3 regions of the Nonomuraea sp. NPDC052634 genome follow, and region 2 is predicted to be linked to each of the others. Evidence: riboswitches for the same ligand, from Rfam matches in the RefSeq annotation. Region 2 holds a riboswitch; each other region holds the start of a gene.
What was found. Region 2 has a riboswitch for thiamine pyrophosphate ahead of thiC (phosphomethylpyrimidine synthase ThiC). Riboswitches for the same ligand answer to the same signal wherever they lie in the genome.
Positions count from the first base shown of each region.

Region 1: it holds a riboswitch for thiamine pyrophosphate, as region 2 does, so the genes downstream of both, AB0K67_RS19430 (cytosine permease) here and thiC (phosphomethylpyrimidine synthase ThiC) in region 2, are expected to answer to the same signal.
Region 3: it holds a riboswitch for thiamine pyrophosphate, as region 2 does, so the genes downstream of both, AB0K67_RS08575 (FAD-dependent oxidoreductase) here and thiC (phosphomethylpyrimidine synthase ThiC) in region 2, are expected to answer to the same signal.

Region 1 covers NZ_JBFATY010000004.1:56,487-61,178, forward strand. Annotated here, with positions in the region: gene AB0K67_RS19415 (LCP family protein) at 1-475, shown strand, start outside; gene AB0K67_RS19420 (DNA-formamidopyrimidine glycosylase family protein) at 744-1,622, shown strand; gene AB0K67_RS19425 (rhodanese-like domain-containing protein) at 1,666-1,989, shown strand; TPP riboswitch at 2,043-2,159, shown strand; gene AB0K67_RS19430 (cytosine permease) at 2,149-3,486, shown strand; gene AB0K67_RS19435 (methylated-DNA--[protein]-cysteine S-methyltransferase) at 3,455-4,024, opposite strand; gene AB0K67_RS19440 (PAS domain S-box protein) at 4,105-4,692, shown strand, end outside.
Region 2 covers NZ_JBFATY010000003.1:386,474-391,165, forward strand. Annotated here, with positions in the region: gene AB0K67_RS17710 (cellulose binding domain-containing protein) at 1-883, opposite strand, end outside; gene AB0K67_RS17715 (universal stress protein) at 1,052-1,918, opposite strand; gene AB0K67_RS17720 (hypothetical protein) at 1,929-2,240, opposite strand; TPP riboswitch at 2,371-2,483, shown strand; gene thiC (phosphomethylpyrimidine synthase ThiC) at 2,476-4,020, shown strand; gene AB0K67_RS17730 (hypothetical protein) at 4,174-4,518, shown strand; gene AB0K67_RS17735 (SDR family oxidoreductase) at 4,515-4,692, opposite strand, start outside.
Region 3 covers NZ_JBFATY010000001.1:1,908,523-1,913,214, forward strand. Annotated here, with positions in the region: gene AB0K67_RS08555 (polyprenyl synthetase family protein) at 1-30, shown strand, start outside; gene thiE (thiamine phosphate synthase) at 314-961, opposite strand; gene AB0K67_RS08565 (Rv2175c family DNA-binding protein) at 939-1,313, opposite strand; gene AB0K67_RS08570 (FAD-dependent oxidoreductase) at 1,344-2,513, opposite strand; TPP riboswitch at 2,578-2,694, shown strand; gene AB0K67_RS08575 (FAD-dependent oxidoreductase) at 2,682-4,001, shown strand; gene thiS (sulfur carrier protein ThiS) at 3,998-4,198, shown strand; gene AB0K67_RS08585 (thiazole synthase) at 4,239-4,692, shown strand, end outside.

The DNA.
Region 1 (4,692 bases), on a different contig from region 2:
CGTCGGCGGGGTCGAGATCAACGTACGGGCCGCCGTCAACGACCCCAAGGCCGGGCTCAAGCTGAAGAAGGGCGTGCAGACGCTCAACGGCGCGCAGGCGCTCGGCTACGTGCGCACCCGCAAGGGCGGCGCGCTACCCGACTACGAGCGCACCAAGCGGCAGCGGCAGTTCCTCAGCGCGGTCGTGAAGAAGGCCGCGAGCCCCGGGGTGCTGCTCAACCCGTTCACCGCGATCCCGCTGGCGGCCAGCGCCACCGACGCGGTCGAGGTCGACACGGGCACGGGCGCGTTCGACATGCTCTCGCTCGGGCTGGCCATGGGCGACAGCCCGGTGACCACGGTGGTGCCGTTCGGGGGCAACGAGACCGTGCCCAGCGGCGCGGCGGTGAAGTGGGACCGGCCCAAGGCGCTGGCGTTGTTCAACGCGATCAAGGAAGACCGGCCGGTGCCGAAGGACGTCGTCGACTCCAACTGACCACCTCGCTCAGGTCCGGGACCCCGGGCACCCCCGTCCGGGCTTCGGGGCTGAGGGCGCCGCGCTCAGGTCCCGGACTCAGGGCGCCGCCCTCAACCGCCGAAGCCCGGGGTGCCGTGCTCAGGTTCCGGGGCCGGAGGGCCGTGTGGTCTCTTCGGTTTTCCGCGCGTGCCGGGGGCAGCCGTACGGCGTCAAGGTCCCCACCACGTGCACCGACGGTTTTCCGCGCGTGCCGGGGACAGCCCCGGGCGGGACGTACGCTGGGGGCATGCCCGAACTTCCCGAGGTGGAGTCCCTCACTCACTTTCTGCGTGAGCGGGCGGTGGGCCGCGCGATCGCGGGGGTCGATGTGGTGGCCATCCAGGCGCTGAAGACGTTCGATCCGCCGGTCACCGCGCTCAACGGGCTGACCGTGACCGGCGTGGCCAGGCACGGCAAGTTCCTCGACCTCGACTGCGACGGGCTGCACCTGGTCATCCACCTGGCGCGCGCGGGGTGGCTGCGCTGGCGCGACGACCTGTCGGGCGCGAAGCCGGTGCGGCCCGGCAAGGGGCCGCTGGCCGTACGCGTGCGGCTGGCGCCCGACGAGGAGGGCCTGGCGCCGGGGTTCGAGCTGACGGAAGCGGGGACGCAGAAGCGCCTAGCCGTCTATGTCACGAAAAATCCGGACGATGTGCCGGGCATCGCCGCCCTCGGCCCCGACCCGCTCGCCGAGTCGTTCACCGTCGAGGCGCTCAAGCGCATCATCGGCGGCAAGCGCACCCAGATCAAGGGCCTGCTGCGCGACCAGAAGGTGATCGCCGGCATCGGCAACGCCTACTCCGACGAGGTGCTGCACGCGGCGAAGATGTCGCCGTTCAAGATCGCCGCCACGCTGACCGACGCGCAGATCGCCGACCTGCACGAGGCCATCGTGACGACGCTGCGCGACGCGGTCGAGCGGGCTCGCGGCCTTGCGGCCAAGGACCTCAAGGCGGAGAAGAAGTCGGGGCTGCGGGTGCACAACCGTACGGGGCAGTCCTGCGACGTGTGCGGCGACACGATCAGGGAGGTGTCGTTCGCCGACTCCTCGCTGCAGTACTGCCCGACCTGCCAGACCGGCGGCAAACCGCTCGCCGACCGCCGCCTGTCCCGCCTGCTCAAGTAGGCGGGCGTCCGGTGCACCGCCTCGCGCAGGCCATGATGGAGTCATGACCGTTCCTGAGATCGAGGCCAGTGCCGTACCCGCAGACGCTTACCTGCTCGACGTCCGCGAGCAGGAGGAATGGCTGGCGGGCCACGCGCCGCAGGCCGTTCACATCCCGATGACGCAGATCCAGGGGCGCGTGGACGAGGTCCCCGACGACCGCACGATCTACGTCGTGTGCCGGGTGGGCGGCCGTTCCCTGCAGGTCGCGGCCTGGCTCAACCAGCTCGGGCGCGAGGCGGTCAACGTCGGCGGCGGCATGCAGTCGTGGGAGGCGGCGCGGCGGCCGATGGTCAGCGAGACGGGACAGGAGCCTTTTGTGGCATAAGTCGCCCACTATGGCGAATTAGTCGCCATTGAGGCATCATTGGGGCGCAAACTACAGATCGTCGCGGGAGCTCGGGGTCGCCGGGCTGAGAGGGCAGCACAACCATCCGCTGCCGACCGCCTGAACCTGTCCGGGTAATGCCGGCGTAGGGAGTGTGCGATGTCGCACGGCGTCGAAGAAGTGCCGCTGACCCTTGATGGAGAGGCCCCCAAGACCCTGGGCGTGCTCGATCAGGGCGCGCTCTGGGCCAATCTCGGGGTCAGCCTGCTCGGCTTCTCCGGAGCCCTGCTGCTGCTCGATCCGCTGGGCAACGCCCCGCTGACGCTGGCGGCGGCGCTGATCGCCACCGTGGTGGGCAGCCTCATCGGCACCGCCATGGTGGGCCTGTCGGCCGTCCCCGGCACGCGGACGGGCAAGCCCGCGATGGTGCTGCTGCGCGGGCTGTTCGGCGCCCGGATCTCCTACGTGCCCACGGTGCTGAACATCATCCAGATGATCGGCTGGGGCGCCTTCGAGCTCTGGGTGATCGCCAAGGGCGCGGGCGCGATCTTCCCGGCGGTTCCGTACCAGGTGTGGGTGATCGTGGCGGGCGTGCTGACGGCGGCGCTGACCATCTGGCCGCTCGGCTCGATCCGGCTGCTGCGCCGCTACGTCACGGTCGGCGTGATCGTGGCGATGATCTGGTTCACGGTGTTCTTCCTGCGCGAGGCCCCGTCGCCCGAGGGCGGGAGCTGGACGGCCTTCCCCGCCGCCGTGGACTACGTGATCGCGCTGTCGGTGTCGTGGGTGCCGATGGCGGCCGACTTCGCCCGGCACTCGCGCTCGGGCCGGGCCGCGTTCACCGGCGTGGTCGGCGGCTACACGCTGGCCCAGGTGGCCTGCTTGGGGCTGGGCGTCTACGCGGTGGCGCTGGCGGGCGCGGACGGCGTGCTGGCCGACCAGACGACGGTGTTCAACCCGTTCGTCGCGGTGCCGCTCGGCGCGCTGTTCTTCGGCATCCTCGTGCTGCGCGAGACCGACCAGTCGTTCGCCAACGTCTACTCCACCACGATGTCGCTGCAGAACCTCATGCCGCGGGTGGACCGGCGCATCCTGTCGACCGCCATCGGCGTGGTCACGATCGTGATCGCGCTGTTCGCGGACGTGAACTCCTACGGCGTGTTCCTCGGCGTGATCGGCGCCGTGTTCGTGCCGATGTTCGCGGTGCTCGCGGTCGACTACTTCGTGCTGCGCCGCGGCGAGGGCTGGAACACCGCCGAGGACGCCCCCTCGCGCTGGTCGATGCTGGTGCCGTGGGCGCTGGGCTTCGCCGCGTACTGGCTGACCACCTCGACGCCGACCTTCCCCGCGTGGGACGGCTGGTGGGCCGGTGTGCGCGACGCGCTCGGCTTCGTACGGGAGCCGTGGATGAACGGCGCGCTGGGCGGCGCCTTGGTGGCCGCCCTGATCACGCTGCTCATCGGGCTCATCCAGCGATCGCGCGCCGCTCGACGTTGAGCAGATGCTGCTTGGCCGCCGCGCCGCCCGGGTAGTCGCCGAGCTCGCCGTCCTCGCGCAGCACCCGGTGGCAGGGCACGATCACGCAGACGGGGTTGGAGGCCAGCGCGTTGCCGATCGCCCGCAGCGCGCGCGGCCTGCCGATGCTCTCCCCGATCCGCTCGATCGTCGTGGTGGTGCCGTAGGGGACCGCCATGGTCTTCTGCAGCACCGTACGCGCGAACGGCGTGGCCAGGGTCAGGTCCACCGGCGTGGCGAACGCGCGCAGCCGCCCGGAGAAGTACGCGTCGAGCTCCCTGCGCACCGGGTCGAGCCGGCGCGAGTCGGGCCCGATGAACTGGCCCAGATGCCGCGTGACCCGCTCGAACACGTCGTTCTCCGCCTCATAGCTGCACGCCACGATGCCCTTGGCGGTCACCGCCAGCACCAGCCTGCCCACCGCGCCGTCGTAGGTGCCGAACGCGATGTCGGGTGGGGTCTCGCCCCGATAGGTGCTGGAGGTCACTCGCAACAGGGCATCGAGATCGTTGCTCGACATACCCCTCACCCTCCCACCTGCCGGGAATCACCGTGACCGCAGCGTATCGGACGGATCGCCCGACGCACCCACCGCGCCACATGCACTATGGAGTGGTGGGGGACGAATGGGCCGGTAGTGACGATGAGATCGCTCGTGCGGCGCTCGCCAGCTCGCCCAACGCCATCGTGGCGCTCGACCGCGACCAGAGCGTCCTGGTGTGGAACGCCGCCGCCGAGCGCATGTTCGGCTGGAGCGCCGACGAGCTGCTCGGACGCCGCGCGCCGATCGTGCCTGAGGAGCTGACCGCCGAGCACAACGCGGTGCTCGAGCGCGTACGCACGGGAGAGCCCGTCTCGCTGCGCACCAAGCGCCTGCACGCCGACGGCCGGGTGCTCGACCTGCGGGTGGACATCAGCGCCCTGCGCCTGGGCAGCGCCGTGGCCGGCTACGTGTGCGCCTACCACCCCGCCAGGGCCGACGAGGTGGCCGAGCACCGCATGGCGCGCAGGGCCCGCCTGGTCGCCCGGCTCACCGACGTCGTGGGCGACATCAACTCCGAGCTTGAGCTGCCCGCCGTGCTCGACCGCATCTCGGCCAGCCTGACCGAGCTGACCGGGGCGGACGCGGGCGGGTTCGTCCTCATCGAGGGTGACAAGCTGCGGCTGGTCAGCACGTACCAGCTTCCC
Region 2 (4,692 bases):
CCCAGAGCTGGGTGAGGTGCTGGCCATCGGCGTACGTCCAGGTCACCGTCCAGCCGGTCATCGGCTCGGCGCCGGTGTTGGTGACGGTGACCTCGCCCTGGAAGCCGCCCTGCCACTGACCTGTCGTCTTGTACGTGGCCGTGCAGTCACCGTCGGGCACGGTGGGCGTGTCGGTGGGGGTCGGGGTGCCGGACAGCGCCTCGACCAGGGCCGGATACCACTTGTCGGCCATCTTCTGGTCGCCGGCGGCGTTCGGGTGCACCCCGTCGTAGGTGTCGGTGGCGGTGTCGAAGCCCGTCCACTGGTCGACCACGGTGATCGGCGACTGGTCGGTGGTCGTCGCGGCGGCCCAGGCGGGGATGGCGTCGTTGAGCGCCACGGCGCGCTGGGCGCAGTCGGGGCAGGTGGCCGGGTTCATCGGAATGATCTTGGCGACGAGGATCCGCATGTTGGGGTTGCTCGCCCGCATCTGGTTCACCAGCGTGGTGAACGCGCTGATGATCGTCGCGGGCGGGATGTTGCTCCACACGTCGTTGGTGCCGAAGTGCATGAGCACGATGTCGGGGCGCGTGGCCGAGAGCCAGCCGGGCAGCAGGTTCTGGTTCGCCACGTTGGTGGCGAGGTAGCCGCCGTGTCCCTCGTTGTCGCCGTCGTGCTCGACCCCGCAGCCCTGCGGCGGCAGCGTGCCGACGAAGTCGATGTTGGTGTGGCCGGTGCTCAGCAGCCGGTTCCACAGCAGGGCGCGCCAGCAGCCGGGGGAGCCGGTGATCGAGTCGCCGAGCGGCATGATCCGTACGGCCGCGGCGTCGGCCGGCGTCGTCGCGAACAGCACGGCCGCGATCACGGCCACCATCCCGGCCAGCACGGCACCGATCTTGCGCATGGTCCGCTCTCCCGTCGTCAACCTGCGCGCAGATCGTAAATTTCGCCTATGGGTGCGGAAAAGGGAATGATCGGCTCACCCGGGGCGACCTGGGGAGACGCATGTAACTTTCACGTTTGCGTGCGCGGGCCGGGCCCGCTCGGGGCGGGGGCCGCGCGGGGTAAGGCGTCAGACCGGTGCTCCGGGCTGCGACGCCGTGTCGGGGGCGCGGACCACCGCGAGCGGGCAGGGCGCATGGTGCAGCATGGCCTGGCTGATCGACCCGAGCAGCATGCCCGCGAGCTGCCCCCGCCCGCGCGAGCCCACCACCAGCAGCTCGGCGCCGGCCGCCGCCTCCTTCAGCACCTCGACAGGATGCCCGTGCACCACCTCGGCGGTCACCTCCACGCCGGGATGTTCGGCGCGCAACGGGACGAGCGCGCTCTGCAACGCCAGCAGGTGACCCTGTTCGCTGTCGTCGTCGGCGGGTTCGAAGCCGCCCGGCTGGGGCCAGGCCCACGCCTGCACGACCCGCAGCGGCGCCCCGCGCAGCTCGGCCTCGGCGAAGGCGAACTCCAGCGCCTTGCCCGCGCGGGCGGACAGGTCGGTGCCCACCACCACCTCGCCGGGCGTGGCGGCGCGGTCGCGGATGAGGACGACGTTCGTCTCGGCGTGCGCGACGACCCCGTACGCGACGGAGCCCACGAGCAGCCCGCGCACGCCGCCGAGGCCGCGGCTGCCGACGACCAGCAGCTCGGCTTCGGCGGACGCCTTGACCAGCGCCGCGCGGGGATCGCCGGGGAGCAGGACGGTCTCCACGCGGACCTGGGGCCGCTCGCGCAGCGCGCGGTCCTTGGCGGAGGTCAGCACGGACTGCGCGTTCTCGCGCATCCACCGCGCGACCTCGGCGTACCGGACGGAGGTGCCCTCCTCGCACACCCACGCGGGCACGACGTGGGCGACGGTCAGCGGCACCTGGCGCAGCGCGGCCTCGGCGGCGGCCCAGCCGGCCGCCTCAAGGCCGGGGCGGGAGCCGTCCACACCAACGATGATCACGCTCGGCTCCTCAGGGCTGGACGTAGCATTCCACCTCGGCGCGCCGGAACGACAGCCCCTTGGCTTCGGAGTCGCGGACGCAGGCCCGCTCGGCGGCGCTGAGCTTGAGCGTGCCGCAGACGGTCACGCCGGCGTAGGTGCGGCAGTCGAGGGTGGGGTCGGTACGGCCGACGCGGTAAAGCTCTCTGACGTTCGCGCGGCACTTGGCCTTGCCGGTATCGGAGTAGCGGCACTGGGCCATCAGGATGTCGTACTGCTCCTGGCTGACCTCGTGCTGTTGCATGCCGTCCCCGGCGGCGGCGGTGGCGCCGGATGCGGCCATCACGACGAGTAGTCCTGCGACAGCGGCGATTCTCATCATGTTTCCCCTGATGGGGTCCGTACCGCTGAGAAGTGCCCCCAAACCTTTTCGGGTGGGTTTGGGACCTTGGCGGGGGTGGGTACGATCAGCGCCGTCCGAACGCGGGAGCCCGGTGGAGACCGGGCTGAGAGGACGGCTGCGAGCCGCCGACCGCCAGAACCTGCTCCGGGTAATGCCGGCGAAGGGAGTTTGCGCGATGAGCGACGCGCGCTTTTCCAAGATCTACTGCGGTGAACTCCGGGTCCCGATGCGCCAGGTGCGCCTGTCGAACGACAAGACGGTCACCCTGTACGACACCTCGGGCCCGTACACCGACCCCTCCTACGAGCCCGATTTGCGCCGGGGCCTGCCGCGCCGCCGGGCGGAGTGGATCGAGGAGCGGCGGGCGGCCGGCCATCCGGTCACCCAGGTCGCCTGCGCCCGCCGGGGCCTGGTGACCAAGGAGATGGAGTTCGTGGCGGTACGCGAGGGCGTCTCGCCGGAGTTCGTCCGCGAGGAGGTGGCCGCGGGCCGGGCCATCATCCCCGCGAACGTCAACCACCCCGAGTCCGAACCCATGATCATCGGGCGTAACTTCCTCGTGAAGATCAACGCCAACATCGGCAACTCGGCGGTCACCTCCTCCATCGAGGAGGAGGTGGAGAAGATGACGTGGGCCACCCTCTGGGGCGCCGACACGATCATGGACCTGTCCACCGGCGCGGACATCCACGAGACCCGCGAGTGGATCCTGCGCAACTCCCCGGTCCCGGTCGGCACCGTGCCGATCTACCAGGCGCTGGAGAAGGTCAAGGGCCGCCCTGAGGAGCTGTCGTGGGAGGTCTTCCGCGACACCCTGATCGAGCAGTGCGAGCAGGGCGTGGACTACGTGACCGTGCACGCGGGCGTGCGGCTCGCGCACGTGCCGCTCACCGTGGGCCGCAAGACCGGCATCGTCTCGCGCGGGGGCTCGATCATGGCCGCCTGGTGCCTGGCGCACCACCGCGAGAGCTTCCTGTACGAGAACTTCGCCGAGATGTGCGAGATCCTGGCCCGCTACGACGTGTCGTTCTCGCTCGGCGACGGCCTGCGGCCCGGCTCGATCGCCGACGCCAACGACGAGGCCCAGTTCGCCGAGCTGCGCACGCTGGGCGAGCTGACCAAGATCGCGCGCGAGCACGACGTCCAGGTGATGATCGAGGGCCCGGGCCACGTGCCCATGCACAAGATCAAGGAGAACGTCGACCTCCAGCGCGAGCTGTGCGACGACGCGCCGTTCTACACGCTCGGCCCGCTCGTCACCGACATCGCGCCCGGCTACGACCACATCACCTCGGGCATCGGCGCCGCCATGATCGGCTGGTACGGCACGGCCATGCTCTGTTACGTCACCCCCAAGGAGCACCTCGGCCTGCCGGACAAGGACGACGTGAAGACCGGCGTCATCACGTACAAGATCGCCGCCCATGCCGCCGACCTGGCCAAGGGCCATCCGAAGGCGCAGGAGTGGGACGACGCGCTGTCGGACGCGCGCTTCGAGTTCCGCTGGGAGGACCAGTTCGACCTGTCGCTCGACCCCGACACGGCCCGCTCGTTCCACGACGAGACGCTGCCCGCCGCCCCCGCCAAGACCGCGCACTTCTGCTCGATGTGCGGGCCGAAGTTCTGCTCGATGCGGATCAGCCACGACATCAGGCAGGCCGGTTACGCGGCGAAGGCGGCCGAGTTCCGCCGCCTCGGAGGCACGATCTACGTGGAGTGACACATTGTCCAATTGTCCAGAGGCTGTCCAAAACCGCAGGTCTGGACAAAGTTCGCGGGATATCCGGCCCATTCGATGGCACGGTGAGGAGCGAGCCCGGCAGCGGGGTGCCGCCGGGCGTTCCTCACACCACCGGAAAAAGGGGGATTTCCTGTGTCCATCACTGCTCGTATGGCCGGCCTGCGCAAGCGCGCGGCGGTCGTCGCCGCCGCGTCCGCCGTCGCCGTGGGGCTCGGCGCCGGGCTCGGCGCCACGCCGGCCTCGGCGGGCGTCCACCGGGGGGTGGCCGGGTGCTTCGCCTGGTCATGGGGAGACGGGAACACGTCGGTGACCGTTTACTGGCACAACCGGTGCAAGACCAAGCACAAGATCACCATCAAGTACAGCCTGGGCTGGACGACCAAGACCTACTCGGCGAACGTCGCCGGGGACGGCAAGGGTCACAAGAAGTTCCAGACCGCCTCGATCGTGTCCATCAAGGACTCGGGCCGCGTCTAACCGGGGAGCGTCTCGCCGCCGATCGGGGCCAGCACCTCGCCCGTGTAGTACGAGGACAGCCGGTCGGAGGCGAAGAACACGTACGAGGGGGCGATCTCGTCCGGATGGGCGGGTCGCCCCATCGGCACCTGCTCGCCGAACTTCTCCACTTTCTCCTCCGGCATCGTGGCCGGG
Region 3 (4,692 bases), on a different contig from region 2:
GCGATCGCGGCGACGTCCCGCAAGACCTGACCGCGCGCCGCCTCGTCACGGACACCGCCGCCTCGTCGCGGGAGCGCTCCCGTGCCACGGACGGCACGCGCCGCCGTGTCACGGACGCTCCGAAGCCTCGTCACGGACGGGGCGGGGAAAGGCGGTCGGGGCCGGCGAAAGGTGCGGAGGACGTGAAGGGCCGCGAGGAGTCGCAGGGCCTGGGAAAGACCGCCGAGGAGTCGCGGAAGGCCGGGAAAAGACCCCGGAGGGCCGGGGAAGGACGGGAGGCGCCCGTGCGGGGAGCGCGGGCGCCTCGGAGGTTTCAGCGGGCCGGCCCGGCGGCCAGCCGCTTGGCGAACTCGGCCGCGGCCGCCCCTGGGTCGTCGGCTTCGGTGATGGCGCGGACGACCACCACCCGGCTCACGCCGTACGACATCACCTCGTCGAGGTTGCCCAGGTCGATGCCGCCGATCCCGAACCAAGGACGCGAGGTGCCGAGCGAGGCGGCGTGCCGCAGCAGCGGCGGCCCCGGCGCGGGGCGCCCAGGCTTGGTGGGGGTCGGCCAGATCGGGCCGCAGCAGAAGTAGTCGACGCCCTCTTCCACGGCCGCGGCGGACGCCTCGGCTGCGGAGTGGGTGGACCGTCCGATGACGATGTCGTCGCCGAGTATCTCTCGCGCGACCGTCACAGGAAGGTCGTCCTGCCCCAGGTGGAGCACGTCGGGCCGGGCGGCGTAGGCGACGTCCGCCCGGTCGTTGACAGCGAGCAGTTTTCCGTGCCGGTCGCAGGCGTCGCGGAAGACTTCGAGCAGCGCGAGTTCTTCGCGCGCCTCGAGACCCTTCTCCCGCAGCTGGATGATGTCCACACCGCCCGCCAGCACGGCGTCGAGGAACTCCGCCAGATCGCCGCGGTCGCGGCGGCCGTCTGTGCAGAGGTAGAGGCGGGCCTCAGAAAGCGAGGGCTTGGGCACGCCGCTTGACCTCGGTGTGACGCCCTGCCCTGATCGCCTCGATGGGCGACCCCGGCAGCGAGTCGTCTGGGGTGAAGAGCCAGCGAAGCGCCTCGACGTCGTCGTAACCGGCGTCCTGCAGCACGGTGAGCGTGCCGGGCAGGCCCTTCATCACGTCCTTTCCGTCGAGGAACTTCGCGGGCACCTGCGGCCCGCCGCTGCCGCGGCGCACGCCGAGCAGCTTGTGGTCCTTGAGGAGTTGCTTGGCCCGGCCGATCGGAAGCTCGAGGCGCTGGGCCACTTCGGGGAGGGTGAGCCACTCGTCGACGAGCTGCTCGGTCTCCCGGTCGATCTGTGCAACAGAAAGCGTCACGAAACCACAACTACCACATGGCGTGCTTGCTCAAACAACACAATCTCGTAGGGGCACTTGTGGATCTACCAGGCGTTCCGCGTCCAGTCGATGGCCCGCTTCGATGATGCGCCGGCCCTGTACGAGATCGCGCGGCCGGTCCACGGCGAGCACCGCGGCGAGCGTGTCGCCGTCGGTGAGCCAGACGGCCGACCACTTGCCCTCGGGCTCGCCCCGGTACACGAGGCGGTCGGCCTCGGTGTGGTGTCCGGCGTACTGGAGCATGTGGCCGAACTGCTCCGACCAGAAGTACGGCACCGGGTCGTAGACCGCCTCCTCCCCCATGAGCGTCGCGGCGGCGACGTCGGGGGCGTTGAGCGCGGTGTCCCAGTGCTCGACCCTGAGGCGGGTGCCCCAGCGGCGCGACCACCACGCGGCGCAGTCGCCCACCGCGACCACGCCGGGCAGCGAGGTGCGCAGGTGCTCGTCGGTGACGACGCCGTTGTGCAGGTCGATGTCGGCGTTGGCGAGCCACTCGACGGCCGGGCGCACGCCGATGCCGGTGACGACCACGTGGGACTCGACGAACTCGCCGCCCACCAGGCGGACGCCGCCCTCCTCGACCGACTCGACCATGGTGCCGAGCCGCAGGTCGATGCCCTCGTACCAGGGGATCGTGCGGCCACCGAGCTCCATGCCGACGGCGGCGGCGAGCGGCGTCTGCGCCGCCTCGATGACCGTGACCGCGCAGCCCGCGCGCCGGGCCGCGGTGGCGACCTCCGCGCCGATCCAGCCCGCGCCGATGACCGTGACCCGCGCTCCGGGTACGAGCATCACCCGCAGCTCGTGAGCGTCGTCGAGCGTGCGCAGGACGTGCTGCGGGCCGTCGCCGGGCAACCTGATCGGGTCGGCGCCGGTGGCGATGACCAGGCCGTCGTAGGGCAGCTCGCCCTCGGTGGTCTCCACGACGCCCGCGCGCAGCGACGTGGCCGCGACGCCCGGCCGGAAGTCGATCTGGAGCGCGTCGAGGTCGGTGTCGATGAAGCTGGTGTCGGCGTCGCCCTTCAGCACCGCCTTCGACAGCGGCGGGCGATCGTAGGGGCGATGGCGCTCCTGGCCCAGCAGCGTGATGCGGCCGTCGAAGCCGCGCCCGCGCAGGGCCTCCACCGTACGCACACCCGCGAGACCCGCTCCCGCCACCACGACATGGTTCACGCTCATGACCATAACGGCGACCATAAGGGGCCGGTGCGTGCGCCCCGTACCGAGGTCGTAGGCTGTGGGCGGTAAGACGCGCGGGAGTCCGGCCGTGACCGGGCTGAGAGGAAGGCTGTGACGGGCCTTCGACCGCAAGACACCTGATCCGGATCATGCCGGCGAAGGGAGCGCATGATGGACGTGATCGTGGGCGGCGGGGTCGTCGGGCTGTCCGTGGCCTGGCGGCTCGCGTGCGAGGGACGGCCGGTCACCGTGGTCGATCCCGCGCCCGCCACCGGGGCCTCCCACGCGGCCGCCGGGATGCTGGCGCCGGTGAGCGAGGTCACCTACACCGAGGCGCCGCTGCTGCGGCTGGGCATGGCGGCGCTGAGCCGCTGGCCCGCCTTCGCCGCCGAGCTGGCCGAGGACGCCGGACTCCCCGCCGGCGAGGTCTCCGCCGCCGGTGCCTTGGCCCGCGGCCCCCGTTCGGGGCTTGGCGCGGGCGGGCTGGATCTGCGGGCCGAGGGGACGCTGGACGTCGCGTTCGGCTCCGACGACATGGCGATGCTGGACGAGCTGGCCGCGTTCATGGAGAAGCTGGACCTGCCGGTCGAACGGCTGACCGGGCGCGAGTGCCGCCGCCTGGAGCCGATGCTGGCCCCCTCCGTGCGCGGCGGGCTGCTCGCGCCCGGCGACGCCTGGGTGAACCCGCGGCGGGTGACGGCGGCGCTGCTGACCGCCCTGGAGCGGCGCGGCGTTCCGCTGGTGCGGGCGCGCGTCAGCGAGCTGGTCCGTACGAACGGCGCCGTCACGGGCGTACGCCTGTCGAAGCCCACCGGCGCACCGGCGACCGGCCTGCGTCTCGGGGCTCACCACGTCGGCGGACCGCCTGCCGCGCCGTACCCCGCCGATGCCGGCGAACGGGCCGCCGGTGACGGTGCCGAGCGGGCCTTTGACGTCGCCGGGGCCGGTGAGGCGGACGGTGCGTGGGCGGACGGGGACGTGCTGGCGGCCGACCGGGTGGTGCTGGCGGCCGGGGCGTGGAGCGGTGAGCTGGCCGACGTGCCGGTGCGTCCGGTCAAGGGCCAGATCATGCGCCTGCGCTCGCCGCAGCCGCTGCTCACCCACTGCGTACGCGGCACCGTCCACGGCTCGCCGGTCTACCTCGTCCCCCGGGGCGACGGCGAGCTGGTGGTGGGGGCCACGCAGGAGGAGCTGGGCTTCGACACGACGGTGACCGCGGGCGGCCTGTACGAGCTGCTGCGCGACGCCAGGGAGCTGGTGCCCGGCGTCACCGAGATGGAGGTCGCCGACGTGGTGGCGGGCCTGCGGCCGGGCACCCCCGACAACCTTCCGGTGATCGGCCCGGCGAGGACCCCGGGGCTGACGTACGCGACCGGGCACCACCGCGGCGGGGTGCTGATGGCCCCGCTGACGGCGGCCATCCTGATGGGCGAGGAGAGCGAGCTGGCGACCCTGTGCTCGCCAGGGAGGTTTCAGGAAATTTCATGATTGTCACCATTAACGGGTCTGAGCGCGAGGTGGCCGACGGCACCACCGTGGCGGAGGCCGTACGGACGCTGACGACGGCCGCCACCGGCGTGGCCGTGGCCGTGAACGACGAGGTGGTCACCCGCAGCGCCTGGGAGACGACGGCGCTCAGCGACCGTGACCGCGTGGAGGTGCTGACGGCGGTGCAAGGTGGATGAGCTGATCATCGCCGGTGAGAAGTTCTCCTCCCGGCTCATCATGGGCACCGGTGGCGCGCCCTCGCTGGAGGTGCTGGACCAGGCGCTGGCCGCGTCCGGCACCGAGCTGACCACGGTGGCGATGCGCCGGCTCGACCCGTCGGCGCGCGGCTCCGTGCTGGACGTGCTGCGCAAGCGCGACATCAAGGTGCTGCCCAACACGGCGGGGTGCTTCACGGCGGGCGACGCCGTGCTGACGGCCCGGCTGGCCAGAGAGGCCCTGGGCACCAACTGGGTCAAGCTGGAGGTCATCGCCGACGAGCGCACGCTGCTGCCCGATCCGATCGAGACGTTCGACGCGGCGGAGCGGCTGGTGGCCGACGGGTTCGTGGTGCTGCCGTACATCGGGGACGACCCGGCGCTGGCGCGGCGCCTCGAGCAGGCCGGCTGCGCGGCCGTCATGCCGCTGGGCGCGCCCATCGGCTCCGGGCTCGGCATCCGCAACCCGCACAACA